4 regions of the Chitinibacter mangrovi genome follow, and region 1 is predicted to be linked to each of the others. Evidence: predicted binding sites of a transcription regulator. Region 1 holds the regulator's gene; each other region holds the start of a gene.
What was found. The regulator FNR, encoded in region 1, switches genes on or off when oxygen is low (the NO sensors DNR and NnrR bind a similar motif). The targets are predictions, from matches to a motif close to TTGATNNNNATCAA.

Region 1 (6,052 bases):
GACGCGCCAGAGGAAAATCAGATCAGCCGAGAATACCTTGCCTGCGTGGTTTTTGTCCGCAGATACTGGTCAAAAATCATCGCAATAGAACGAATCAGCATCCGGCCCTTGGCGGTGACAAACAGGCCATCGGTCTCGATAGTCAGCAAACCATCAGCAACCAACGGCTGCAGCAGCGTCAGCTCCTGGGCAAAATAATCAAAAAAGTCGATCATATAGCTGACTTCAATCGCCTGATAATACAGCTCGAATTGGCACATCAGCGCCTGAATCACGGCGCGGCGAATCACATCATCCCGATTCATCTGCAAGCCGCGCACCACCGGAAACTCGCCCGCATCGAGCTTGGCGTAATACTCATCCAGCGTTTTGACGTTCTGATGGTAATTGGCACCGACCTTGCCAATGGACGACACGCCAAAGGCAAGCAAATCACAGTCCGCGTGCGTTGAATAACCCTGAAAATTGCGCTGCAGCCGCCCTCGGCGCTGTGCGACGGCCAGATCATCGTTGGGCAGCGCAAAATGATCCATGCCGATCAGCACATAGCCAGCGTCCAGCAGTTGGCTGATCGAATTTTGCAGAATATCGAGTTTAACTTCAGCCGCAGGCAAATCAGCCTCGTTGATCCGGCGTTGCGGCATAAAACGCTCGGGCAGATGCGCATAGTTGTAGAGCGCAATACGATCCGGGCGCAAGCTGAGCACCCGTTCTATCGTCTCGGCCACAGTGGCAGCGGTTTGCTTGGGCAAGCCATAAATCAGATCGACACTGACCGATTTAAAGCCGTGCATGCGCGCCGCCTCGATCACCGAGCGGGTTTCCTCCTCGCTCTGAATCCGGTTCACGGCCTCTTGCACCGCAGGATTGAAATCCTGAATCCCGACGCTCATGCGGTTAAAACCCAAGCCAGCCAGCGTGCGGATCATCGATTCGCCCACTTTGCGCGGGTCGATTTCGATTGAATACTCGCCGCCCGGCAGCAAATCAAAATGCGTTCTGACCACCCCGATCAGCCGGGCAAGTTGCACTTCGGACAAAAAAGTTGGCGTACCGCCGCCAAAATGCAGCTGGCTAACCCTGGAGCGCTGCGGCAGCTGGGCGGCATTCATCTCGATTTCGCGGTTGAGGTAGTCGATATAGACATCGGCCTTGCTCGTGTCTTTTGTAATGATTTTGTTACAGCCACAGTAGTAACATATGGTATTGCAGAAAGGGATGTGAAAATAAAGAGACAGTGGGCTAAGCAAAGCGCCGGGCAGGCGCTGCTGCAAAATCTGTGCGTACTGCTCGCTACTGACCACTTCAGTAAAGCGGTCTGCCGTGGGGTAAGAGGTATAACGCGGGCCCTTGCCATCGTAACGAACAATCAGCTCGCGATCGAATTCAACCCCACCGAGACCCTGTATTAATTCCTTGCCCATTGTGTATTCTGCCTTGATTGTTGCGCTGTTTTTTTATTGCTTCGGGCTATCCCGAGATGCTTTGCCGCGGCCTTACGTGACAGACTGTGCCAAGCGACTTTGTCTTCATGCTGGCTTGACCAAGCAGAGCGCCGCTGAAATGATTGCCACAAAATCACGCCGGAGCGGGTGCAAACTCAAGCTAGCTGGCGCAGCTTAAAAGCTAGTACAATGATTGAGCTTGATCCATATCAAGTTCCTTGCACTGACAGTGGGGTATCTACCTCTTCGGAGAGGTACAATACTTACCCTGCCTGTTTTAACTATCATCTTGTGAGAGTCCCATGATTTCCCCGATCCAAGTTCGCGACATGTCACCACGCCATCTGCGCAATTCATGCACCAACTGCAGCTTGCGTGAACTCTGTCTGCCTTTGGGTCTGTCGCCGGAGGAAATGCAGGAGCTGGATGGCATCATCACACAGGCCCGCCCGGTCAAACGCGGCGAGGCGCTGTATCGTGCAGGTGAGCCATTCCGTTCGCTCTACGCTATCCGCTTGGGCTTTTTCAAAGCCAGCGTGATTTCGGAAGATGGCCGCGAGCAAGTGACCGGCTTCCATATGTCGGGCGAATTGATGGGCATGGATGCGATCAGCACGGATGTGCATACTTGCGACGCGATTGCGCTGGAAGACAGTGAAGTCTGCGAGCTACCATTTAATGATATTGAAGAACTGTCACGCGAAATCCCGCTGCTGCAACGCCACTTCCATAAAGTGATGAGCCGCGAAATCGTTCGCGATCATGGCGTGATGCTATTACTGGGCAATATGAAAGCCGAAGAGCGTCTGGCGGCATTTTTGCTTAATCTGTCGCAACGCTTTGCCATTCGAGGCTATTCGTCCAGCAGCTTTCATTTGCGCATGACTCGCGAAGAAATCGGTAGCTATCTGGGCTTGAAGCTGGAAACGGTGAGCCGCACCTTGTCCAAATTCCAGGATCAGGGCTTTATCAAGGTACAAAACCGCCTGATCGAGCTGGAGAACATCGACAGCTTGAAAAAACTACTCAATACCTGCCACGACGAGTAATTTACCCAAAGGGGTATATTGATGCACACTCATCTAGTAGCCCCTTCCCAGCTTATACCCCTAATCTCAGCGCGGCTTGGCTTTCATCCGCCTGTGCACAGCTACAGCCTGCATCCTCTGAGCAGCCAGCTACAGGGCATCGCCAGCGGTGCGCAGGTTTTGCTAGTGCAGGCGCCTGATGATCAATACGTGCATCGCCTGCAAGCCAGCCATCCCAATCTGCTTGATTTGCTGCTCGTCCCTTCCCCGATCGCCCCGAGCCACGGCTTTATCACGCTGGCCAGCGGCAACAATGCACAACTGACCGAGGCGGCCAGCCTGATCGACCATCTGGCACCCATCCACAATGGCTGGCTCCATATTGGGCCGCTGGGCTCATGCGGATACATCAACCAGCTTTGGCATACACTGCTCACTCCGCAAGGCGCGCCGCCATTTCTGGACTGGAGACTGCTATCAGAGGCAAACACGCAAGCCAAGGCACTGGATCACACCCTCACACAGGCCGATCTGATTGCCCAGCTGGCCTCACTAATGGCTCAGCAACAACTACAGATCCAGACCATGGCCAGCATTTCTCGCCGTTTTCTGGCCGACTATCCTGACGAAGCATTTATCCCCCACCACCCGCAAACCAGCAACTTCTTTGGTGCCTTTTCAGCAAGCAATCAGGCTCCGGCTGAGCAGCTGGCGCGCTTGCTGGCTCAGTATTAAACACATCCACAACACCATAAAAAAACGCCACCCGAAGGTGGCGTTTCAGGCTACTGACAAAGTGGGATATCAGCACTGCCAAGTCACGGCAAAGCCGTGCCTGAGAAATCGAGGCTCGAAACTGTAGCCTGTCTGTTTTATTCCCACCCCTTCCGTCCCCTCCTTGAGGGGAACCTCGCGACGCGAGTGGCGTTTATCGTCAAATAAAAACGCCACCCGAAGGTGGCGTTTTTACTAGCACGAAAGGCGCTTTATTTCTTTTTGATGGTATACAGCGGCGTCTGACCGGCAATCACCGAACCTGAAGCCAGATTCAGCAAAGGCGCAAAGTCATCAGCATTGCTCAGCACCACCGGGCTAATCACCGATTTGGCATTGGCACCCAAAAATTCAAGATCCAATTCCAGCACAGGCTGACCAGCTTTGACAAAGCTGCCCTGCTCGGCCAGACGCGTAAAGCCCTGACCACCCAGTTTCACCGTTTCAATACCGATATGCACAATCAGCTCGACGCCTGCATCATTCACCAAGGCAAAAGCATGGTTGGTGTTGAAAATCTTCACCAATTGCCCATCGCATGGCGCAAGCACCGTTTTGCCGGTTGGCAAGATGGCGACGCCATCACCCACTGCTTTGCTGGCAAATGCAGCGTCTGGCACATTTTCCAGCGCGACAATTTCACCGGTGATTGGCGAGAGCAGTACCAATTCATCCGCAGCAGAGGCGACTGAAACAGAGGCCTTAGGCGCCGCACTCACTTGCGGCGCAGCCTCAACTACTTTTTTGCAGCAACCCCAACGTTGGCGCGCAACTGATCAGCGATCAGCTCGGCTTTAGGTCCAACGATGATTTGTACGCTTTGTTTATTGAGCTTGATGACACCGCTCGCACCAAGGCGTTTTGCAGCTGCTTCGTCAACCAGATCAGCATCATTCACTGACAAGCGCAGACGGGTAATACACGCATCGATATTGGTAATGTTTGCAGCACCACCCACTACGTTCACGTAAGCAGCGCCCAATTGCGCCACATCACCAGCCGCAGCAGATACCGCAGGCGCGGCTGCAGCAGCGTCACCCGCCACTTCATCTTCACGACCCGGTGTTTTCAGGTTCAAAGCTGTAATTGCTGCACGGAATACAAAGTAGTAAATCGCAAAGAACACCAGACCTTGAACGATCAGCATGTACCACTTAACTGCCAGCGGATTTTGCGATGACAAGAACATGTCGATAAAGCCGCCCGAGAAGGCAAAGCCTGAAATCCACTGCATTTGGGCTGCCAGGAATACCGACACACCAGTCAGGAATGCATGCAACACATACAACAGTGGTGCAACAAACATAAAGGAGAACTCAAGCGGTTCAGTTACACCAGTGACAAAAGAAGTCACTGCAGCCGCGCCCATGATAGAGGCAACCGCTGCTTTGTTAGCTGGTTTTGCAGTGTGATAGATAGCCAGCGCAGCACCAGGCAAGCCGAACATCATAACAGGGAAGAAGCCTGCTTGGTACATACCGGTTACACCGGCAACAGCCTTGCCTTCCGCCAGTGATTTAGCACCACCCAAGAAGTTAGGGATGTCGTTAATGCCAGCAACGTCGAACCAGAATACCGAGTTCAGCGCGTGATGCAGGCCAACCGGAATCAGCAAACGATTGAAGAAGGCATAGATACCAGCACCCACCGAGCCCAGATCTTTAATGGCCATACCAAAGTTAACCAGTGCATTGTAAATCACTGGCCAAACCGCCATCAGAATGAAGGAAACAACGATCATCACGACCGAGGTCACAATAGGCACACAACGACGGCCACTGAAGAACGCCAAGGCTTTGTGCAATTCAACCTGGCTGAACTTGTTGTAGACCTCGCCCGCAATCACACCGGCCAAGATACCTACAAAGGCATTTTCAATTTTGCCAAATGCTTTTGGCACGTCTTCAGGCTTGATGCCTTCGATTTGCGCAACAGCACCAGGAGAGAGCAATGTCGTGACAACCAGGTAACCAACCAAACCTGCCAAAGCTGCCGCACCGTCTTTATCTTTGGACATACCATAGGCAACACCCACGGCAAACAGGATAGGCATCTTGTCGATAATTGCCGCACCTGCCTTAACCAGGAACGCAGCCAATTGGCTATTAGACCCCCAGCCCGCAGGATCGAGCCAGTAGCCAACGCCCAGCATAATTGCCGCAGCAGGCAAGACGGCGACTGGCACCATCAGCGAGCGGCCGATTTTTTGTAGATAACCCAGAATATTCATCTTGTTCACCTTTAAATGACGCTAAGATTTTTATAAATCAGCTAAGGTCTGTTGACGTTTGGTTTGCCGTCGCAAACCAAACGTCAACAGACCCCAGACTGACATTTTATTACAACTCCAACCCCTGAATCCCCAAGCCATAGCCTAGGAACTCTAACTGGTATGGCGATTATTAACTGTCAACACAATATTAGGCAATGTTTAACTACCGACATGTGCGGGACAGAAAACAGATCACCTTGAACACAACAAGCAGATTCATCAGCTCTGTTAGCGCTATGGTTTGCAAGAGGCAAACCTGAACCCAACAAACCTCATGAATATGGACTTATGGCAAGGATGGCATACCCAGCTCTGACATGATCTTGAGATCGCTCAATAATTACAATGCAGCGTCCAGCTTCTTAATAATTTGCAACATTTCTTTACATTCAAGCCAAGGCCGCAGCACAAATCGGCCACTACCTAGCATGAAAAGACAAAAAGTGTTCTTTTATGCTGTTTCAAGCCGCTATGGCTTCGGTTAGAATGGTTTCTTTTTGTGATTGGTTCTCCTACTCATGCTCACAGGTAGC
Region 2 (6,052 bases), 510 kb from region 1:
ACCAGCCACGGCTGGCGGCCGATTTCGGTGACATACCAACCGGCCACGGTGGCAATCCAGCCGCTAAAGGTCATGCCGATCAGCAGTTTGCCCACCAGTGGCTGTGGTTCGCCATTGCGACGTATCTGCCACGCGGCCAGCCAGCTCGCCAGCAGCATCAACATACCCACCCCCACCATTACGCGGAAGGCCCAGAATACTTTGGCGACGGGCGGGTGCTCGGCAAACTCGTTCAGCCCTTTGATTTCGCCCTCCAGTTCGTGCGTCAGAATCAGGCTGGCGACTTTGGGAATGCTGATGGCGTAGTCATTGCTGCGCGTATCGCTATTGGGCAGTGCAAACAGCAGCAGCGGCGCGCCGCGCTCGGTTTCCCATACACCTTCAATGGCCGCCAGTTTGGCAGGCTGATGTTGCAGAGTGTTCAAGCCATGCATATCGCCAACCAAGATTTGCAGCGGAATCAGCGTGGCGGCCAGAAAAACGCCGGTTTTCAGCGCCGCCTGCACGCCTGCCTGGCGCTGGCCTTTGAGCCATTGAAACGCCGAGATGCCGGCAATCAGAAACGCTACGGTCAGGCCAGAGGCGAGTAGCATATGCGTGAGGCGATACGGCATAGACGGGTTGAAAATCACCGCCAGCCAGCTGGTAACGTGCGCCTGGCCATTGATCATTTCAAAGCCGGTTGGCGTTTGCATCCAGGAATTGAGCACAATAATCCAGAATGCCGACAGCGTCGTGCCGCCAGCGACCAGCACGGTGGCCAGTGTGTGCATCCGGTTGCTCACCTTTTTCTGGCCGAACAGCATAATGCCAAGAAAGGTCGCCTCAAGGAAAAACGCGGTCAGCACTTCATAGGCCAAGAGCGGCCCGGCAATATTGCCCACCGTTTTCATATAGCCGGGCCAGTTGGTTCCGAACTGAAAACTCATCGTAATGCCGCTGACCACGCCCAGCGCAAAGGTCAGCGCAAAAATTTTCACCCAGAAGCCATACGCTGCCATCCATTTCTCGTCACCCGTGGCGTTAAAGCGCAGCTTGAAAAACAGCAGCACCCAGCCCATGGCAATGCTGATGGTCGGGAATAAAATATGAAAGGTGATATTGGCGGCAAACTGAATGCGCGCCAGCACGACAGGGTCAAGTAGGGTTAAAGCATCGGGCGACATGATTAGTCCTTGCTCTCTGGGCTGTTACTGGAATCGGTACCGCCCAGAAAAGCGGGCAGCTTTTGCTTGAGTTCGAGAAATTTCTGCACCTGCGCGCCCAGCTTCATCAGCTTTTGCAAGGTTTCGACGTCCAGGCGCTGAATATCGCTAAACCAGCTGGTGGTCAAATCGATCAGATCGTGCATTTGCGCCATCCGCGCTTGGGCGTGTTTGTCGGCGTCGTTGCTAGGCGTTTCGAGCAATGCGCCGCGCAGCATGGTCAGCGTCGGGTCGACTTCGCGTTTTTTGCGCTCTTCGGCCAGCGTTTGAAAAATCACCCACACATCGTCGGGCGTTGAATAGTATTCGCGCCGATCACCCGGCAGGTGCTGCAGTTTCACTAGTCGCCACGACACCAGCTCTTTCAGTCCCATCGAGATATTCGAGCGCGAAAAGCCCAGTGCTTCGGCCATTTCATCGGCGTTCAGCGGCTTTTCGCTGACAAACAGCAGCGCATACATCTGGCCAACGGTGCGGTTAATGCCCCAATGGCTGCCCATTTCGCCAAAGTGCAGCACAAAAGATTGAATCAGTGGTGTGAGGTTCATGGAGGTTTTGAATTTTCAGTAATTTATGAAATTTGATATGGATCATATTCTTACTACTGATGGCCCGCAATGGGCAGGGCTGATTGTATTTGGCTATGTGCTCGATAGAGAAAACCTAAATCGTTGACTATGTCCTGTGTCATATTCAAGACAGGTATCGGCGCGGGCTTTGGGCTACAATGCGCGCCAGCAATGGTGAGGTAGCGCGAAAGTATGACTTTCGGCACCTTTAAACGGGAAACAGGTGAAAAACCTGTACTGCCCCTGCAACGGTAAGTCAGTCAAGATCATTCCTGCGTGTATTAGGCGCAGCCACTGTTTCGGCCTATTTAAGGCGGTGAGATGGGAAGGCGAATGATCGGCCAAATTAGCACCACTTAGCGGTGCCGCTTTGGCCACTGATCAGTCCGGATACCGGCCTTGCTCGTCAGCGCCTGCCTATGGGTGCGTGGCGGATTCCTGCGGCAGGGTGACCGTGGCGACAGATCCGGTGGCCGCACGGCCTGCCTGCTGTTTCCTTTTTCATCGAGTCTCCTGCCGTTTTATTGATGCAATACACTGAGGGTGTATTGCCGGAGGCTCTAATGAATACGCGTTTTTCCAAGCTATACCTGCTCTGTTTGTCGGCTCTTTCGGCCATGGCGCATGCCGAAATCACTCAGCTCGACGAAATTGTTGTCACCGCAGCCCGCATTGCGCAGCCCGCCCGTGAAGTCGTGGGCGATGTCACTGTGATCGAGCGTGCGCAGATTGAAACCCAAGCCAGCGCCAGCCTGCCCGAATTGCTGGCCAGACAGCCCGGTTTGCAAATGATGAGTAACGGCGGCGCGGGCAAAAATATGGCCGTGTTTATCCGGGGTGCCAACTCCAGCCAGACCGTGGTGCTGATCGACGGCGTGCGCTATGGCTCGGCTACTTCGGGCGGCGCTGCACTGCAGCATATTCCGCTGGCACAAGTAGACCGGATCGAGATTCTGCGCGGCCCGGCGGCCAGCTTGTACGGTGCTGACGCCATCGGCGGCGTGATCCAGATTTTCACCAAGCGCGGCGGCAAAGGCTTTACGCCGAGTATTGCCGTGGGCTATGGCACGCAAAACAGCGTTGAAGCCAGCGCCAGCCTCTCTGGCGGCAACGAGCAAACGCGCTTCTCAATTGGTTTGGCACACAGCAAAACCGACGGCGAGAGCGCGCTGGTCTTGCCCAAATACCAGAAATTCAATGCCGACGACGACGGCTATGAAAATAACAGCCTGTCATTGAGCGCCAGCCATCAGCTCAATGCCGCCCATGCCTTTGGCGCCAGCCTGCTGTACGCCAAAGTGGCCAATCAGTACGACAACACCTCAACCAGCAAATATTACAATTACCGCGATCACGGCACCAATCTGGCCGCCAGCGTCTGGAGCGAGCATCAGTTGACCGACGCCTGGCAGAGCAAACTGCTGGCCGGTAGCAGTATCGACGACAGCTACAGCTATCAGCCGCCTAGCGCTTGGGCGCAGGAAGAGAGCCGCTTTAAAACGCGGCAAACCCAGTTTTCATGGCAGAACAATCTGCAGGCTGGCCCCGGCGTGCTGACGCTGGCGCTGGAAACGCTGGCGCAAGATGTCTCGGGCACGACCAAATATGACGTGACGCAGCGCCGCATCAATAGTGTGCTGGGCGGCTATCTGGCCAATCTGGGCGCGGTAACGCTGCAAGCCAATATGCGCAGCGATGACAATTCGCAATTCGGTCGCCAGACCACCGGCACGCTGGGCGCGTCATGGCAGGTGAATCACGGCCTGCAGCTGGGCGGCAGCTACGGCACGGGCTATCAGGCACCGACTTTTAATCAGCTGTACTACCCCGGCTGGAGCAATCCGTATCTGAAGCCGCAGGAATCGGCTGGTGGCGAATTGTTTGCCCGTTACCAGACCAACAACCTGCAGCTGGGCGCCACGCTGTATCGCAATCAGGTGAAAAATTTCATCCTGAACCAGAAAAACGCGGTTTCAAACGTTGATAAGGTCAAGCTCTCCGGCCTGACGCTGACGGCCGACTGGGCCAGCAACGGTCTTGAGGCAGGCTTGAGCTTTGACTATCTGGATGCGCTGGATCAGAAAGCCGATCGCCAGCTTGAGCTGCGTGCGCGTCAGAGTGGCCTGATTTACGCGGGCTTCAGCCAGTCGGCGTGGCGGGTGCGCGCCGAGGTTCAGCTGCAAGGCCAGCGTTATGACGATGTGTACGGCGTGGGTCGTGTCACTTTGGGCGGCTATGCGCTGACCAATCTGCTGGCCGAATACCAGCTCAGCAAAGACTGGACTGTTGCTGCACGGGTCAACAATGTCTTTGATAAAGCGTACACGCAGGTGCACGACTATGGCACTTTGGGCGTGAACGGCATGCTCAATGTACGCTGGTCGCCCAAGTAAACCATGCTGCTGCACTCGCCACTGATACTGCTGCTGGCGCTGGCCTTCGGGTTGGCGCTGGAGTGGTGCGTCGGCGAGCCGCGCCGTTTTCACCCACTGGTGGGTTTTGGCCGGTGGGCAAAATGGCTGGAACAGCGCCTAAATCCTCCCTGCCGATACAATACGGTGACGGGTATTGCCATGGGGGCTCTGTCTGTACTGCTCTTGCTGGCAATACCCTGTGGTTTGTATTGGGGTATCCATGCTCTGTACTTGCAGTATGTTCAGCCGCATTTACTCGGCAGCGAGACTGCTACCTTGAGCGCCAATTTAATCAGTCTCGTGCTGCTCAATGGCGCGGCGCTGTGGTTTGCGCTGGGGGCCAATAGCCTGCTGGTGCATGTGCGCGCGATTGCGACGCCACTGCTCGCCAATGATTTACCCGCTGCGCGCATCGCGCTGAGCATGATTGTGAGCCGCGATTGCAGCCAGCTCAGTGACACCGAGATCGCCAAAGGCGCGATCGAGTCCAATCTGGAAAACGGCGCGGATGCGATTTTTTCCACCTTATTCTGGTTTGTGCTGCTCGGCGGTGTGGGCGCAATTTTGCATCGACTGGCCAATACTCTCGACGCCATGTGGGGTTATCGCACGCCACGCTTGAATTGTTTTGGCCGCTGCGCCGCGCGGCTTGATGATGTGCTCAATTTTATTCCGGCGCGATTAACCGCTTTGTCCTACACCGTGCTAGGCCAGACTCGCACGGCATGGCAATGCTGGTGCAGTCAGGCGCCACGCTGGGATAGCCCGAATGCCGGGCCAGTGATGGCCGCCGGGGCGGGCGCATTAGGCATTACGCTGGGTGGCAATGCCATGTATCACGGGCAGATTGAGCAACGCACCGCGCTGGGCGCCGGGCCTGCACCGCAAGCAGCCGATATTGCCCGTAGCATCGTGCTGGTGAAAAAAACGCTGGCCTTGTGGCTGCTATCTTGCGTAGCCTTGCTGCTCATCGCCCATGCGATCAGCTGATGGAAAGGGAAATTCATGCATAGCGCACCACGACACGGCGGCAATTTACGCACTTTGATGGCCAATTTTGGCGGCACACTGGCCGACTGGATCGACTGCTCGACCGGCATCGCGCCATATAGCTACCCGCTGCCCAGCATGCCCGTTGAAGTGGCGCAGCGCCTGCCACACCCGAGCGCCGAGTTTGAAGACGTCGTCGCCAGCTATTACGGTAGCAGCGCATTTTTGCCGGTCGCTGGCTCGCAAGCGGCGATTGCTTCATTACCGATGTTGCGCCGCGCAGGCAAAGTCGGCGTGCTGCGCACCTCATACGCCGAGCACGCCTGGCGCTGGCAATTGGCCGGGCATACGGTGATCACGCTCAACCCGGATGAAATTGCATACGCCGCGCAGCATCTGGATGTGCTGGTGCTGGTGAATCCGAATAATCCCGATGGCCTGATCTGGTCACGCGAGACTTTATTGGCCTTGCACCAAACCTTGGCCGCGCGCGGTGGCTGGTTGATGATCGACGAAGCCTTTATCGATGCAATTGATGGCTCAGGAGCGAACAGCTTGTGCGCAGATGCTGAGCGGGAGGGGCTGATTGTGCTGCGCTCGGTGGGCAAATTTTTTGGCCTCGCTGGGGTGCGGCTTGGCTTTGTCTTTGCGCAAGCCGCGCTGCGTGAACGATTGGCGCAGCAGATCGGGCCGTGGAATGTCAGCGGCCCGGCGCTGTGGGCGGGGCAATTGGCGTTGGCCGAGCGCTGCTGGCAAGCGGCGCAACGCGAGCGTCTGGCCGCCGATGGCACCTGGCTGGCCGCTTTGCTCACCGATGTCGGCTTGCCGCCACGCGGTAGCCATCCGTTGATGCAGTTTTGCCCAGTGAAAAATA
Region 3 (6,052 bases), 1.5 Mb from region 1:
ACGACAAAATGGGCATCATCGGCAATACACAAGGCGTGAACGCCAAGCCCAGTCCAATGAGTAGAAATAAGGGCAGAATCGTCAGTAATTCTCCGCTATTGAGCGATGCCGCAATTTTGCCTAAGTCATCGGCTGGTAATTGCTCTGGGTTGCTGTCCGCCGTTAGCTTGGCAGGATCGAGCCGAACGCTGGCCTCCTGTGGTGGATAACATAAACCTGCATCTGCACATCCCTGGCTAATTGCCGTTAAGTTAAATGGTGCTGATGCCTTGACCGGAATACGGATCACGACCGATTGCCGGTGTGCCTCGACATCCTTCGCAAAAGTCTCGTCAAATTTCACCTGCCCGGCTGGAATGGCTGGTTTGCCCAGCGTTGCACCGGTTGCAGTAAATTTAAACTGCTCTTGATACATGTAGTAGCCATCTGCAATGTCATATCTGACCTCGGCTGTATTGGCATCGATTAACTTTGCCGAGAATTTAAATGCTTGTTCAGGGGGCAAAAAATTGGGGCTGGCCCACGCTGGCAGAGCCAGGCCCAGCAAGATGATGAACTGCGTAATCCATATTTTAATCATGAATGTCTCACTCAAACGGGCTAAGGTTTCGGGCGTAAGGCTTCGATACTTCGAGCCAGTGTTGCAGATGACACTTCACCTGCCCGACGCTCAATCAATTGGCCTTGGGCGTTGAAAAATAGTGTTGTTGGATAGGCGACGCTGCTCGTGGACTTGCTCAGCTGCATTTCCGGGTCGACCAAGACATTATTTAACTTGAGCTGGTTGGTACTGAGATAGCGTTTGATCAGCTCGGCTGATTCGCCCTGATTGGCAAAAACAAACATCACGTCTTGGTTATTGATTTGCGCATCACGAAGTACGGGCATTTCACGATGGCAAGGCGGGCACCAGGAAGCCCAAAGATTGATAACGACAGGTTTGCCTTTGAGCGTTGGCAAACTCACGCTCGTCCCATCTAGCGCAACGAGGCTGAGATTAGGAATTGGCGGCTCTGATGTGAATTGCTTTGCCAAAAACGAGCCGCCAAACCACAGTAAGACGCCGCTTAAAACCGCCAATATCAGTGGCTTTCGTTGATTTGCATGGCGCCAGGCTAACCAGGCGGTAACCAGCAAGACGGTTGCAATACCTGCTGCTGCACTAAAACCACCATCGCGGATATTGATAATACTGAGTGGTGCAGCCTGATATTGAGCGAAGTACATCGCAACAAAAGCAAGTCGTGCCGCCACTAAGCCGAGTAACAATACGATCCAAAGCTGAGATTCAATATTGATTTTATTGGTTCGTGCAGCCCAATGAGCTACAGCAAGGCTGGCAAAAATCGCGGCTAACAAGATAACAAGCGCCATGGGTAGAGCCATGGGGCCAAGATTGACTGTATGCATTTTGCGCAACTGAATGAGGAAATTACAGCGAGCTTAATGCAAGGCGATTAACTCAGGATTAAGAGTGATGGCCCAAGATCCCGGCTGATTCCGAGGCATGGTTTTGTCTGCAGAAGCATGAAGGTTGAATTGATCTCAGCTTCAGAACCCTATCCATGCCTATCGCTGCATGCGGGGTCTTGAGTTTGGTGATGCTTGTGCGCGGAAAAACAAAAAGCCCCAACCGAAGTTGAGGCTTTTTACTTAATTCGTGTGGGTCGGGAGGGATTCGAACCCTCGACCAACGGATTAAAAGTCCGCTGCTCTACCGACTGAGCTACCGACCCAGAGGTCTTGTATTTGGCGATGGTGGGTCGGGAGGGATTCGAACCCTCGACCAACGGATTAAAAGTCCGCTGCTCTACCGACTGAGCTACCGACCCGCGTCGTCACATACAGAGATGCGCATTATAAGGTTATTTTTGCGGCTGTCAACGATTAATCTGCAGAAATTTTGCGCTGCTTTGGCATTATGCCACGCGACTATGCGCACTGGCTCGCGGTAAACTACTGCCACATTGTGGAAAAAAGGAAAAATCATGCGGATTTTGCATACGATGTTGCGCGTTGGTGATCTGGAGCGCTCGATTGCGTTTTACACCGAGGTGCTGGGGATGAGTTTATTGCGGCGCAAGGATTATCCGGAGGGGCGCTTTACGCTGGCCTTTGTTGGTTATGGCGCAGAGGCGGAACAAGCCGTGCTGGAGTTGACCCACAACTGGGATACGCCGGCTTACGACTTGGGCACCGGCTATGGCCATATTGCGCTGGAAACCGACGATATTGTGGCCACCTGCGAGGCGGTACGCGCCAAGGGGGGCAAAGTAATCCGTGAGCCGGGGCCGATGAAACATGGCACGACGGTGATTGCTTTTGTCGAAGACCCGGATGGCTACAAAATCGAATTTATCCAGCCTTGATGGGTATGTCTCTGAGTGTATTGCTGGACGTTGCCTCTAGCCATATACCTTAATGTGGTATTTCGTAGGTGAATATTTAATGATGTTTAAATCTGCTTTACTCCTGCTGGCGCTGCTGCCCGGCGTGGCAATGGCGGCGGGGCTGGATGGCAGCAGCATGTCGCTGACCTGGGTGATTCCGTTTGCCGGCCTATTGCTGTCAATTGCGCTGTTTCCGATTTTTGCACCGCATTTCTGGCACGAAAATTTTGGTAAGGTCGCGGCCTTCTGGGGCGCTTTGTTTGTGCTGCCATTTGCGCTATACGCCGGTGCCGGGCCAACAATCGGCGTGATTGCCCATGCGATTCTGGAAGAATACATCCCCTTTATCTTGATTCTGTTTGCGCTATACACCGTGTCGGGCGGGATTCTGGTCTGGGGCAATCTGCATGGCTCGCCCAAGCTCAATACCGGTATTCTGGCTTTGGGCACCGTGCTGGCCTCATTGATGGGGACGACGGGCGCGGCCATGCTGCTGATCCGGCCGATTCTGAAAGCCAACGATAATCGGGTGCACAATGTGCATGTGGTGGTGTTTTTTATTTTCCTCGTCGCTAACGTCGGCGGTGGTTTAACGCCGCTGGGCGATCCGCCTTTGTTTCTGGGCTTTTTGAAAGGCGTGGATTTCATGTGGACTGTCGAGCATATGGCAGGCCCGGTGTTGCTGATGAGCGCGCTGCTGCTGGCGATGTTTTACGCGATAGACAGCTACTACTTCAACAAAGAAGGCGTGTTGCCCAAAGACAAAACGCCGGATAGCGCTTTGAAAATCTACGGCAAACGCAATTTTTTCCTGCTGGGGGCCATTATTGCGCTGGTGGTGATGTCCGGCATCTGGAAGCCGGGTGTGAGCTTTGAAGTGCTGGGTTCGCATCTGCAATTGCAAAACCTGGTTCGCGATTTTGGCCTGCTGTTGATCGGCTTGCTCTCGCTCAAGATCACCCCGGCACAAGTCCGTGCGGGCAATGATTTTAACTGGGGGCCGATTCTGGAAGTGGCCAAGCTGTTTGCCGGGATATTTATTGCCATGGCACCGGCGATTGCCATTTTGAAGGCGGGCCCGGATGGTGCGATGGCCAGCTTGGTCAAGCTGGTTAGCTACGCCGATGGTACGCCGCATGACGCGATGTATTTCTGGATGACCGGTTTGCTATCGGCCTTTCTGGATAATGCCCCAACGTATCTGGTGTTCTTTAATCTGGCGCACGGCGACGCCGCGCATATGATGGGGCCGATGGCGACGACTTTGCTGGCCATTTCCTGCGGCTCGGTCTTTATGGGCGCGATGAGTTATATCGGTAATGCGCCCAACTTCATGGTTAAAGCCGTGGCGGAAGATCGTGGCATCAAAATGCCAAGCTTCTTTGGCTATATGGCCTGGTCGGTTTGCCTATTACTGCCGGTCTGCGTGGTGATGACGATGGTGTTTTTCCACTACTAAGCGTTTTAACGGCTTAGTCCGCTCTAATAATGCTCAGTCAAGCCCACCAGCCATGGTGGGCTTTTTTTATGCTCGGCAATACTACCTTGCCAAGTTGCAATTTTAATTCGTATTCTACGACAGCAATCGCAGTGAAATTTGTAAACGATAGAGTGGGCGGCTTGTGGGGGCTTTTCGTGCGTCAGGCTTGCTGCTGCGTTTGCCCCTAACTATGCAGCAATCGCGATTGTGCAATTTTGGCAGGATGAGTTTTGGCGCAATTTGTTGTATCCGGTGGCAAAAGACGCCACTGGCCAAGTAATAAAATTACAGAAATAGCCCGGATTTTTGCGCTGTATCAAGCATTCGGGCTTCTGGGGCCTAAAAGCCGACGCAGGATTTGATTTGTATCAGTAGCGGCCAGCCAGCACTCCGTATACTGGCTTCATCGGGTGAAGGGAAAGCAAGCAAAAGCCTTTTACCCAGCAATCACAAACACAACCCATATAAGAGGTGTTACCGTGGCTCAACCGTTATCTCCAAGCGTATTAGATAGAATGCACCGCTATTTCCAAGCGGCGAACTATTTGTCTGTTGGTCAAATTTACTTGCTCGACAACCCAATGCTGAAATTGCCGCTGAAACGCGAGCACATCAAGCCACGTTTGTTGGGCCACTGGGGTACTACACCTGGTTTGAACTTCATTTTCGCTCACGCCAACCGCATCATTACCGAGCGTGAAGTCAACATGATCTACATCACCGGCCCTGGCCATGGTGGTCCTGGTTTCGTTGCGAATACTTGGTTGGAAGGATCTTACGAAGAGTTCTTCCCAAGCATCGACCGTACTGAAGCAGGTATGCAACGCCTGTTCAAACAATTCTCTTTCCCACGCGGCATCCCATCGCACGTAGCACCTGAAACGCCAGGTTCTATGCACGAAGGTGGTGAGTTGGGTTACTCAGTATCACACGCTTACGGCGCGGCTTTGGACAATCCAGACCAAGTGGTGATCGCTGTAGTGGGTGACGGTGAAGCTGAAACTGGCCCATTGGCTGCTTCTTGGCACTCAACTAAATACATCCACCCGATCAATGACGGTTTTGTATTGCCAATCTTGCACCTGAACGGCTACAAAATTGCCAACCCAACGCTTCTTGCCCGTATGGACAAAGAAGAAGTGACTGCATTGTTCACGGGTTACGGCTACGAGCCAATCTTCGTTGAATTGACCAACGAAACCTTCAACGACAAGCCAGAAACATTCGTGCAAATCCACCAAGACATGGCTGCGGCAATGGACTTGTGTATGGACAAATTCGCTGCAATCCGCGCCGCTGCGATTGCTGAAAAAGACGCTGGCAAACCAATCACTCGCCCACGTTGGCCAATGATTGTAATGCGCACGCCAAAAGGCTGGACTGGCCCGAAAGAAATCAAAGGGAAGAAAGTTGAGGATTACTGGCGCAGCCACCAAGTGCCATTCTCTGATATCGATGGAGAGAATGTGATCAACTTGGAAAACTGGATGCGTTCATACAATGTAGACACATTGTTCAATGCTGATGGTTCTGTCAAAGAAGACATCGTGTCATTGGCACCAAAAGGCATCAAACGGATCGGCTCTAACCCAGTCGTACACGGCCAAGTGTCTAAAGACCTGAAAATGCCAGACTTCCGTAACTACGAAGTGAAGTTTGCCAAACCAGGTACTGAAAACGCTGAAATGACTCGCGTGATGGGCAACTTCCTGGCCGACATCATGAAAGAGAACGAAGCTGAGAAAAACTTCCGCATCTTCGGCCCAGATGAAACTGCATCGAATCGCTGGAATGCTACGATTGAGTACTCTGGTAAAACTTGGTTGGCTAACCACTTTGAAGTGGACGGCGTGAACAAGAATGACAACCTGCAACAAGATGGCCGCGTAATGGAAATCTTGTCTGAGCACACTTGCCAAGGTTGGCTCGAAGCGTACAACTTGACTGGTCGTCACGGTTTCTTTAGCTGCTACGAAGCGTTCATCCACGTGATCGATTCAATGTTTAACCAGCACGCTAAATGGCTGAAAACAACTCGTCACATCAACTGGCGCAAACCGATTCCATCGTTGAACTACTTGTTGACTTCACACGTATGGCGTCAAGACCACAACGGCTTCTCTCACCAGGATCCAGGCTTTATCGATCACGTGGTGAACAAAAAAGCTGAAGTGATCCGCGT
Region 4 (6,052 bases), 390 kb from region 1:
TTTTACCTGCAAAAAGACGCTGGTGCCATTAAAAAAGGCCCGGGTCTGATCTAGATAAGCGCCTCGAACAGATAAATCAAAGGCATACACCTCATAGCTCACCGTCAGCGGGCCTGGGCAGGGCGCCGCTTGCCAAGTGGATTTATCGCGTTTTTCCAGCGTCACAGCTTGCCCTGCACAGCTGGCGCTGATGTGCACCAGATTGCGGGCAAACTCACGAATCAGGTAACTGCCCGGTATCCAGCACGGCAGTTGCAGAATCTGCCCAGCCGGGTCGGGCTGGGTGATGGTTAATTGAACGGTAAAACGGTGCGATGCGAGATCGAGAGGTTTGATACTGTAGTGAATGCGCATTGAGATCGTCAGAGAAGGTTGATTATTTTTTAGCCGCCAGACCAATCTGGTTGCGGCCTGCTGCTTTGGCCTGATAGAGCGCCTGGTCTGCCGCATCGATCAGCTCTTGGGCGCTCATGCCTTCTTCCAGCTGGGCGACGCCTGCGCTAAATGTGGCGACAAAATGGCCATCCGTATTGGCTTGTGCCAGCTCGGCAAACTTGGCGCGTAGCTCGTCGGTTCTTTGAGCCGCACGGATCTGGGTATGGTCTGACCAGATCAGCGCAAACTCTTCGCCACCGTAGCGGCCGACCACATCGGCGTTGGGCATCGATTGCTTCAGAAAACGCGAGAGGCTTTTGATGACGCGATCACCGACACTGTGGCCGTAGCGATCATTGATCTGCTTGAAGTGATCAATATCGATCATGGCGTACGAAAGCTGGCGTGATTCTTTATGCGCCCGGGCGACTTCACGGCTTAGGGCTTCAATCAGGTTGGTGTGATTGAGCAAACCAGTCAGGCTATCCCGGGTCATCCAGCGTCTAAGTGTGCGATAGCGCTCGGCGGTAATGCTGACTGCCGCAATCAGCTCATCCGCTTCCATGTTTTTCACCAGAAAATCGTCTCCGCCCATGCTGCGAGCCATCAGCTGGCGACCTCGGTGTGTTTCTGTGGACAGAAAAACAATCGGCACCGAGTCAAACTGCGGCCGCTGGCGAATCAGTTTGGCAATTTCATCGCCTTGGCACTCGGGCATATAAACATCCAGCAGCAGAATATCCGGGTGAAACTCCTCCAGCCATTCAATGATTTTGAGCGGATCGGCCAGATGTTTAACAATCATGCCCGCGCCGCTCAGTGTTGAGCTGGCCCATTTGGCAACCGTGTCCGAGTCATCCACCAGCAGCACCTTGTACGGCAGAATATGTTCCAGCTCTTCAAGGTGATCGAGCCGGTCGATCAGCGTCTGCAGATGAATCGGGTAACTGATGAAGTCGGTTACGCCTGTGCGCAAAAAAGCGAGCTGCTCGGCCAGATTAATGCCCAGATTGGCCAGAAATATCGGCCCTTTGAACAGCTTTTTCAGTAGGGGCAAACATTGCTCGGCGCTGCTGTCGCTCATCCCGTTTTCGTCAAGCACCACAATGGAGGGCTTTTCTGTATACAGCGCAGCCAGCAGGGCGCTATTGCGCTCGAATACCATAAATTCAAACCCGAAAAACTGTAGCTGTCGCCCCAGTTCAGCAAAGGTCTGCGCATTGGGTGCGACAAAATAAATCAGTCTTTTGGTATAGATAGGCATGCGAGCTCTCTAACTCTAGGTCAGGAATGGTCCAGCGTCGTTAATAGACGGCGCCATTTTTTGGTTGGCCGACCTTTGATCTGCGGATGATCAAAACTCGGTTGCAGCGCTTTGGCAAATGCGTCGCGTTGCCGTTTTTCGACGCTGCGGGCTGTTTCGGTATAACGGGTTTTGGCCAGTTCTGCTGCACAGCGTTGTTCGGCCAGCTGCATGACTTCGACTTCAAACTCGCCGTGTGGGGCGCGAATCAGCAGGCAATCGCCCAATTTGAGTTGTCTGGCTGGTTTTGCCCGCTCGCCATTCAGGTTAACATGTCCAGCTTCGATGGCCGAGCTGGCGATAGAGCGGGTTTTGAAGAAGCGGGCTGCCCACAGCCATTTATCCAGACGCATTTTTTCTGCACAATCAAATAATTTCAACGCATTGCCATCTTACTATACACACTTGCCTGATTGCACATGGACAAAGCAACCTTATATCAACTCAAACAATTGCAAAAACGGCTTAAAGAGCAAACACGTGCAATCAGCAAAGCCCCGGTCAAGCCGCCATTAAGTGATGAGCAATTGTTTCTTAAGGCCATGCAGGGTGTGAAGCCAATCAATCGGGCTAGCCAATTTGAGCATCCCCAAATTCCTGCAAGCCCTTGGCCCAAGTTGCAAACGCCCCAGCTGGCTTTGCCGCATGAAGATGTCAGTGATTTCTGGCCCTGGGATGAGCTGGGTGCGACTGAGCAGTTGCTCTTTGCCAAGCCCGGTTTGCGTCTGGATGCGCTGAGAAAGCTCAAGCGTGGGCAATATGGCATTGAGGCTGAGCTGGATTTGCATGGCGAGAGTACCGAGAGTGCCCGCCAGAAGGTGATTGTTTTTCTGGATCGCTGCATGCAAAGGCAGCAGCGCTGCGTACGCATTATCCATGGTAAGGGGTTAAGTTCACGTGACGGGCAGCCAGTACTCAAACTCAAGCTGAAAAACTGGCTGGTACAGCGAGCCGAGGTGCTGGCTTTTGCGCAAGCCAAGCCCGCACAAGGCGCTGATGGCGCTGTATTGGTCTTATTAAAATCAGGACGATCAAAATGAAATTGCAATCCATACCCATTAATTACCGCCACTGGATGCTTGTCATCTGGTTGCTGGCCTTATTGATCGGCTCTTTACTGCCTCTCTCTGGCTCGCCTAGCATCCAGCATGGCGACAAAATCCAGCATTTCATCGGCTACGCCGTCCTAGCGATTCTCATTTTCCGAGTTCGTACCCGCGTTGGCCTGGCTTTTGCTCTGGCGACGACATTTGGTGTGCTGATTGAATTTGCCCAAGGTCTAACACCTTGGCGAAGCTTTGATCCAGCCGATATGCTGGCCAATGCGCTGGGCGCTTTGCTGGGGCTCTCGGTGTGGTACTGGTGTTCAAGAAGGAAAATTGATTGACATTCTTGCCGCTGAGGGCCGGTGTCAATATTTACCTATGTCAGGGTAATCAATTCGATGTCTTCCGGCTGGTCAGAGGAATAGAATATGAGTAACAAATCAGGGCTGTAGTTGATCCCACGTTGGCGGTATCCAAATGTAGGCAGCTTTGATCGACAACAAACTGAAAAAACTGACCTGAATCAAGTTTGTTTGGGTGTAAGTTGCTACGATAGTTTGATGTCATTATTAGTATCGGCCGATACCGTATCGTCCGGGCAATGGTAAAACACGCCAAAAGCTGTTTTGGCCCATGATGTCTAGCCGACATCGCCACAAGGAGATTCCCATGAACGCCCCAATCGACAAATCTTTGGATCAATCACAACTGGACGCCTGGCGTGATTTTGCCGCAGGTGACTGGCAAACCAAGGTCGAAGTACGTGATTTCATTCAGGCGAACTACACCCCGTATCTCGGTGATGATAGCTTCCTTGCGGGCCCGACCGAGCGAACAACTCAATTGTGGAGCGAATTGTCGGCCTTGCTCAAAGAAGAGCGCAAGCGCGGGGTGCTGGAAGTCTCTGCCCAGTTTGGCTCAACGATCACTGCGCATGATGCGGGCTATATCAACAAAAATCTTGAAACCATCGTTGGCCTGCAAACCGATGCGCCGCTACGTCGCGCAATTATGCCCAATGGCGGTTTACGCATGGTGCAGAACGGCTTGGCTGCCTATCACTTCGAAATGAACCCGCAAATCGAAGAGATTTACACCAAGTACCGCAAAGATCATAACAATGCCGTATTTGACGCCTATACGCCGGAAATCATGGCGTGTCGCAGCTCGGGTGTGATTACCGGCCTGCCAGATTCTTACGGCCGAGGCCGGATTATCGGTGACTACCGCCGTGTCGCTCTGTACGGCGTTGATTTCCTGATTGCGGATAAGAAACGCGAAAAAGTAGAGCTGGACGATGTGCCATTTACCGAATCAGTAATTCGTCTTCGCGAAGAGCTGGCCGAGCAGATCAAAGCGTTGAATGAATTGAAAATCATGGCCAAGAAATATGGCTTTGATATCAGCCGCCCAGCCGCCACGGCACAGGAAGCCGTGCAATGGCTGTACTTCGGCTACCTTGCCGCCGTGAAAGAGCAAAACGGCGCAGCAATGTCGATTGGCCGTATCTCCACATTCCTGGATATTTATTTTGAGCGCGACATTAAAGAAGGCCGTATCGACGAAGCGCAAGCGCAGGAGTACATCGACCATCTGGTGATGAAACTGCGTATTGTCCGCTTCCTGCGTACGCCCGAATACGATGATCTGTTCTCGGGTGATCCAACCTGGGTAACCGAGTCGATTGGCGGCACCGGTGAAGATGGCCGCACTCTGGTGACCAAATCGAGCTTCCGTGTACTCAATACGCTGTATAACCTGGGCCCAGCGCCAGAGCCTAATCTGACTGTATTGTGGTCAACGTCATTCCCGCAAGGCTTTAAAGAATTCTGCGCAAAAGTGTCGATCGACACTTCTGCGATCCAGTACGAAAACGACGATTTGATGCGCCCGAAATGGGGCGATGATTACGCGATTGCGTGTTGCGTATCGGCGATGCGTGTGGGCAAACAAATGCAGTTCTTTGGCGCGCGGGTGAACTTAGCCAAAGCGATGTTGTACGCGATTAATGGCGGTGTGGACGAGAAAACCGGCAAAGTGGTCGCCAAAGGCTTTGAGCCGATCAAAGGCGATGTACTTGAGTACGACGAATTGATGGCCAAATACGACAAAATGCTTGATTGGCTGGCCAAAACCTACGTGACTGCGCTTAATTCAATTCACTACATGCACGATAAATACGCGTACGAACGTATCGAGATGGCTCTGCACGATCGTGACATCTTGCGCACGATGGCTTGCGGTATCGCTGGCTTGTCGGTGGCTGCGGATTCATTGTCAGCGGTTAAACACGCCAAAGTGCATATCAAACGCAATGAATCAGGCCTTGCCGTGGATTATGTGATTGAAGGCGAATATCCGGCTTACGGCAATAACGATGACCGTGCCGATGACATCGCGGTATGGCTGTCAACGGCGTTTATGGAAAAAATCAAAGCGCAGCCCGTGTTCTACCGTGATTCAATGCCAACTCAGTCGGTGTTGACGATTACTTCCAACGTGGTTTACGGCAAAAAAACCGGTAATACGCCAGACGGCCGTCGTTCAGGCGCACCATTCTCACCGGGCGCGAACCCGATGAATGGCCGTGACACCAATGGTTTTGTCGCCGCAGGTTTCTCGGTATCGAAGATTCCATACGAATCAGCACTTGATGGCGTGTCCTGGACTGCGTCAATGACGCCAGACGCCTTGGGTCACAACGCCGCAGATCGCGTAAAAACACTGGCTGCTTCGATTGATGGCTTGTTTGGCCCGCACGGCGAAGAATGCTCGATGTGTGAAAGCGCCGACAAAGTGGATCAAAAATTGGCTGAGCTGGAAACGTTGGAAGATGGGCCAGACCAATTATTCCATTTGAATATGAATGTACTGAATAAAGACACCTTGATGGATGCGATGGAACATCCGGAAAACTATCCGCAATTGACGATTCGTGTTTCAGGCTATGCGGTGAATTTTGTGAAATTGACCCGCGAGCAGCAGCTGGACGTGATCAATCGCACCTTCCATGCCAAGTGTTAATTGAGTGTCGCGAGCAGGGTGGGCCTCAAAGGGTATTGCCCTACAAGCCAATACTGGATTGCTCTGTAGTCATATACCCAAAAGGAAAGCAAAATGGCGCAATTGTTTCATCTCAATATGAATGTGTTGAATAAAGAAACGCTGGAAGACGCGATGGCCAATCCGGACAAATATCCACAGCTGACCGTGCGGGTTTCGGGTTACGCGGTGAATTTTGTCAAATTAACGCGCGAGCAGCAGCTTGATGTCATTAACCGGACCTTCCACGAAAAGTGTTAAGCTGAAATGGCCATCTAGGAAAAAC

Region 2: the regulator FNR is predicted to act here: its motif matches at 1,786-1,799, upstream of ABHF33_RS00575 (GbsR/MarR family transcriptional regulator).
Region 3: the regulator FNR is predicted to act here: its motif matches at 4,229-4,242, upstream of ABHF33_RS08045 (phosphoketolase family protein).
Region 4: the regulator FNR is predicted to act here: its motif matches at 3,214-3,227, upstream of pflB (formate C-acetyltransferase).

The regions. Positions count from the first base shown of each region.
Region 1 is NZ_CP157355.1:3,187,532-3,193,583, reverse strand. Features, by position in the region: gene hemN (oxygen-independent coproporphyrinogen III oxidase) at 18-1,424, opposite strand; gene fnr (fumarate/nitrate reduction transcriptional regulator Fnr) at 1,748-2,494, shown strand; gene ABHF33_RS15055 (hypothetical protein) at 2,516-3,208, shown strand; gene ABHF33_RS15050 (PTS sugar transporter subunit IIA) at 3,460-3,966, opposite strand; gene nagE (N-acetylglucosamine-specific PTS transporter subunit IIBC) at 3,984-5,477, opposite strand; gene dapA (4-hydroxy-tetrahydrodipicolinate synthase) at 6,038-6,052, shown strand, end outside.
Region 2 is NZ_CP157355.1:117,026-123,077, reverse strand. Features, by position in the region: gene ABHF33_RS00580 (cytochrome ubiquinol oxidase subunit I) at 1-1,166, opposite strand, end outside; gene ABHF33_RS00575 (GbsR/MarR family transcriptional regulator) at 1,169-1,753, opposite strand; cobalamin riboswitch at 1,929-2,190, shown strand; gene ABHF33_RS00570 (TonB-dependent receptor domain-containing protein) at 2,338-4,167, shown strand; gene cbiB (adenosylcobinamide-phosphate synthase CbiB) at 4,171-5,178, shown strand; gene cobD (threonine-phosphate decarboxylase CobD) at 5,194-6,052, shown strand, end outside.
Region 3 is NZ_CP157355.1:1,691,035-1,697,086, reverse strand. Features, by position in the region: gene dsbD (protein-disulfide reductase DsbD) at 1-580, opposite strand, end outside; gene ABHF33_RS08070 (TlpA disulfide reductase family protein) at 601-1,410, opposite strand; tRNA gene ABHF33_RS08065 (tRNA-Lys) at 1,664-1,736, opposite strand; tRNA gene ABHF33_RS08060 (tRNA-Lys) at 1,757-1,832, opposite strand; gene gloA (lactoylglutathione lyase) at 1,989-2,369, shown strand; gene ABHF33_RS08050 (sodium:proton antiporter) at 2,449-3,849, shown strand; gene ABHF33_RS08045 (phosphoketolase family protein) at 4,281-6,052, shown strand, end outside.
Region 4 is NZ_CP157355.1:3,576,096-3,582,147, reverse strand. Features, by position in the region: gene ABHF33_RS16885 (M61 family metallopeptidase) at 1-354, opposite strand, end outside; gene ABHF33_RS16880 (GGDEF domain-containing protein) at 377-1,639, opposite strand; gene ABHF33_RS16875 (RNA-binding S4 domain-containing protein) at 1,660-2,031, opposite strand; gene ABHF33_RS16870 (Smr/MutS family protein) at 2,098-2,718, shown strand; gene ABHF33_RS16865 (VanZ family protein) at 2,715-3,065, shown strand; gene pflB (formate C-acetyltransferase) at 3,394-5,748, shown strand; partial or broken gene ABHF33_RS16855 (glycine radical domain-containing protein) at 5,854-6,027, shown strand.